Regions from separate parts of the Arthrobacter sp. efr-133-TYG-104 genome, predicted to be linked through region 2. Evidence: riboswitches for the same ligand, from Rfam matches in the RefSeq annotation. Region 2 holds a riboswitch; the other holds the start of a gene.
What was found. Region 2 has a riboswitch for thiamine pyrophosphate ahead of QRN04_RS17900 (ECF transporter S component). Riboswitches for the same ligand answer to the same signal wherever they lie in the genome.
Positions count from the first base shown of each region.

Region 1 (2,195 bases), on a different contig from region 2:
GTCCTGGTGCTCAACCAGTTCCTGTGCAGCTCTGACTCGACCTCTAAGCACATCTGCGATCCCCGGGCCCAGAACAATTGCTCCTCCTCGGTGGGGGCAAGCGCACCTGCCCGGGCCAGCACCCTTGAGTAGCCGTTAAGGTAGAGGGCGTCCTGGGCGAGGTAGTACGTGAATTCCGTCTCGTCGAGCGCCCCGGACTGGAGGCCCTGGATGAAGCTGAGTCCGTAAATTGCCTCCAATTCAGGCCACGCCTCCCGCCAGAGAACCTTGGCAAACTCCCCCTGCTGGAGTCCTGTGTGGAGGTGGTGGAAGTGGTGCACAGGGCCTTTCCCGTGGCCTACACCGAGGACGTCGGACGTAGCCAGCGCCTGAAGTAACCATGGTTTTACTTCGCGCAGGGAGGCCTCCCAATTACCGGTGCGGACCTGGACTGTGGCTAATGCCGATGACAGGGAGCATCCGGTCCCGTGGCTGTTTACTGTCTCCACCCTGGCACCGGCCACCTCGATGACATCTTGGCCGAGGAGACCCGTGGTGTTAACGAGGGCGTCGGGGCATTCACTACCGGCCAGGTGGCCTCCCTTGACCAACACCGTGTTTCCGTACTCGGCCGCCAGACGCTTGCCTTGGTCCAGCGCCGTAGCCCAGTCCGTTGCCTCGGGCTCCCCCAACAGGACGGCGAGCTCAGGGAGGTTGGGGGTAACGAGGTCCGCAAGGGGCAGGAGTTCCCGCAAAGCTGACTCTGAGGATTCGCGCAGGAGCCGGTCGCCACTTGTGGCAACCATCACCGGATCTATCACCACGACGGCGGGACGCGTCTCTTCGAGCCAAGCCCGAACCTCGTTGATCACGGCGACGTCGCCGAGCATGCCAACCTTGACGGCGTCGACGGCGATATCGTCTCCGATGGCATCCAACTGTTGGCGCAAGAACTCAACCGGGGGGACGTGCACGGCACGGACGCCCATGGTGTTCTGTGCTGTCAAGGCCGTGATGGCCGCCATCCCGTAGCCCCCCTGCGCAGCGATGCTCTTGAGGTCCGCTTGTATCCCGGCGCCCCCGGACGGATCGGAGCCCGCGATGCTCAGCACGCGCGGTATGGAGCGACGCGAAAGGTTTAAAGGGTAAACGGCAGGGTATGGCGACGTTGTCATGGGACATCCCTTCGCCGGTGCTAACCGGACAGGTTCAACGGGTCTGGATCTCAGCCTGGCCTAATGCCGGCACCCCGTGTCAGTTCCCCAGCTTAACGGCCAAACCTGCCGCTGGGTAATTCGGAACGGCTCGGAACCGCGACCGGAACGGCAAAGGACCCGGCAACTCCGCGTAGGCGGAGTTGCCGGGTCCTTCAGGTGTTTGCGCTACAGTTCCGACGCCGGTACGCCGACTCCGAGGATGATGGGCTCATCCGATGAAGCTTTCTTGGCGGGCTCGGCCGGAGCCTTTGCCTCGTGGGCCGATCCGCCGGAAGCGGCGCCCACTGTGTGCTCCACGCTTGTCTCGTTGGCAGCTCCTTGGGCCCTGCTGGCGCTGCGGTTACGGCGGCCGCGGCGCGACCCGGAAGCAGGGGCACGGCCAAGGTCCTGCTGCGGGCCGGGAGCCGATGTTTCGGGCTCCGCTGCGGCGGGTGCCTGTTCAGCCGGTTCGTGTCCTGCGGGTGCCTGTTCTGCGGACGCCGGAGCCTCTCCCAGATGAGAGAAGGCCTCAGCCAAAAGGTCCAAGCTCATGGCCGGCTTGACCGCTGGTTCCTCGTGGTGTTCGACGAACGGAAGGGCAACTTCCTCGCCGCCAAATCGCAGAACCGGGGTTGAACGGGTCTCGGAGACCTCGCCCGCGGCAGGCTCTGCATCGGGCAGTCCGGTCTGGGTGGTTCCCGAAACGGGCTCGCCGGATTCGCCTTGGCGGTGCGCCAGCTCCTCAGTGCGGTGAACCTCGTCGTCGTGCAGGTGCGCGGCATGTGCCGCAGCTGCGATAGTCGCCAGCGCCGCCCTTGTGGCCTCCGCCTTGGCCTGGCGCACCGGGTCCTGGCTTTCCGTGGGTGCCGAAGGTGCCGGCGCAGGCATGTGGGCTGGAACAGCGGCTTCCACAGGCCCTTGTCCCCCACCCTTGCCGCGGCGACGCTTGCGATCGGTCCGGGCAGCGGGAGGCTGGGCCTCAGCGCTGGGCCGGTGATGCTCGGCTGCCACCACATTGGC
Region 1 is NZ_JARVTA010000017.1:31,560-33,754, reverse strand. It holds gene thiD (bifunctional hydroxymethylpyrimidine kinase/phosphomethylpyrimidine kinase) at 1-1,154, opposite strand, end outside; TPP riboswitch at 1,144-1,241, opposite strand; gene QRN04_RS13160 (Rne/Rng family ribonuclease) at 1,362-2,195, opposite strand, start outside.
Region 1: it holds a riboswitch for thiamine pyrophosphate, as region 2 does, so the genes downstream of both, thiD (bifunctional hydroxymethylpyrimidine kinase/phosphomethylpyrimidine kinase) here and QRN04_RS17900 (ECF transporter S component) in region 2, are expected to answer to the same signal.

Region 2 (2,195 bases):
GTCGTCGAGTGCTTCATGAACGCGGGCCCATATCTCCTCCCGGGGCACGCAGAGGTTCTCCGCGCCAAAGGCGACATCGTCACCCACACGGGAGAGGACAACCTGCGTTTCGGGGTCCTGCTGCATCAAGCCTGCCCGGCCCCGCTGGGCGCGGGGCGCAACGCCGTCGATCAGCAGCGAACCCGTCTCATCCGAGTCGTCTTCCTCATCACCCAAGACCCCGGCTAGGGCATGCAAAAGCGTGGACTTGCCCGCGCCTGAGGGACCCAGCAACAGCACGCGCTCCCCCGGTTCGATCCGGAGGTCAAGGCCTTGAATGGCCGGCTGGGGCCGCCCGGCATGCCGCCAACCCCAGCCCTCGGCCAGGATGGCGGCAGGCCGCGCGTCGTAGGTGGAACCCATCAGTTGAAGACGGGCTCCGAAGCCGCTTTGCGCGACGCGAACGAGCTCAGCACGCCCGTCGTCGCAAGGCCACGGGTGGCGAGCCACGACAGTGCGCCGGCAATGATCGCGCCGGAAACGGTGGTGAAGATGATGTACGTCAGCTTGTCGAGTGCTTCGTAGGCGATGTTCCAACCCCACGGCAGGAAGCAGTCGTTGAGGCCGCAGAACAAGCCCGCGCCCGCTCCGGCGAGGAGCGCCGTCGGCAGGTTGAACTTCTTGTAGCGGAAGGCCGCGAAGATGAGCTCGGCGCCGAGGCCTTGGAGTACGCCGGAGATCAGCACGGTGGTGCCGTACTGGGAGCCCATGATGAGCTCGCTGGCTGCTGCCACGGTTTCGCAGAACAGCGCCGCGCCCGGTTTACGGATGATGAGTGCTCCCAAGACCGCCGGGATCATCCAACCGCCGGCGATGATGCCGGTCAGTGGAGGATACGTTGCGTCCAGCGGGATGGAGATGATTGCGGCGCCCTGGTCCCAAGCCCAGAAGATCACGCCGCCGGCGATGGCGATAAGGGCCGCCACCACGATGTCTACTACGCGCCAGTTGTAACTGGTCTTTTTCACGTTTACCGTGGTCATTTTTTCTGCCTCCTGAGGTTTACAGGAGGGGAAAGCACCTGGGTCCCAGCGGCCTGCGCCGCCCTGATCCGGACACTTTGAGAAGCTCGACTCCCTTGCGCCGGTACTAACCGGATCAGGTTCGAGGGTCTGCGGCTGTCCGCACTCTCAGCGCCCTCGCGTCACCTGCATCGCTGCAGGTTACGACGGCGGCGCTCCCCTGTCGTTTTGAATCTGCCCTTGTGGGCTGGTTCAGTTTACACCTGCGTTGCGGGGCCCGCTCTCCATGATTACGACGACGTTTGCCCTGCGCAGCGGGCCTCGCAACGAGACCTGAGAGAATGACTCAATGACCAACGTTCCGCGGCACACGATTCCGACCGAAAATGGTGCCCCGGCAAAACCGCGCCTCGCCGCGAGCGTCATCTTGCTCCGCGACGCACCAGGTGGCTTGGAAGTCTTTGTCCAGCACCGGGTCAGCACCATGGATTTCGCCGCCGGCATGGTGGTCTTCCCAGGTGGGCGTGTTGACGCGGCGGACCACCACGGGTGGAACTACCCAGCGGACTTGTTGGCGAGCCATGCCGCGGACTGGCACTTGAGCTCCATCAGCGAAGACCCCGCACTGGAACACAAGATGGCCGGCACCATCCTGGCAGCAGCCATCCGTGAGGTCCAGGAGGAGTCCGGACTAACCCTGGAAGCCGCGAATCTCCGGCCATGGGCCAACTGGATCACACCCACAGACATGCCCAAGCGATTCGACACTTTCTTCTACGTCGCAAAGCCGGCCGCGGGAGCTGACCCGCGGCACCAAACAACGGAGGCGTGGCAGTCCTTGTGGATGCCGGTACAACAGATCCTGGAAGCCGAGGCAGCACACAGCCTCAAGCTCATGCCGCCCACGTTCTTCCTGCTCAAGGAAATCGCCGGTTTCGGCTCGGTGGAGGCTGTGTGGTCAGCAGAGCACGACGTCATTCCAGTCCTCGCCGGGCCCGGTTCCCTTGCCGCGTTCCTCAAGGCCCACGCCGGGCCCTAAGGGACACGACGGGAAGCCGCAACGAACGGTGCCGCTCCTGCCGTTGCCATTAGGCTGGGGGCATGAACCTCTTATTCAAGCTAGTGGGTGCCGGAGTCAGCCTCGGAGCCGGCTTCGTCGGAACCAAACTCGTCAACAAAGGATGGGAAAAGGCC
Region 2 is NZ_JARVTA010000037.1:26,620-28,814, forward strand. It holds gene QRN04_RS17895 (ABC transporter ATP-binding protein) at 1-402, opposite strand, end outside; gene QRN04_RS17900 (ECF transporter S component) at 402-1,022, opposite strand; TPP riboswitch at 1,097-1,233, opposite strand; gene QRN04_RS17905 (NUDIX hydrolase) at 1,351-2,040, shown strand; gene QRN04_RS17910 (DUF4235 domain-containing protein) at 2,103-2,195, shown strand, end outside.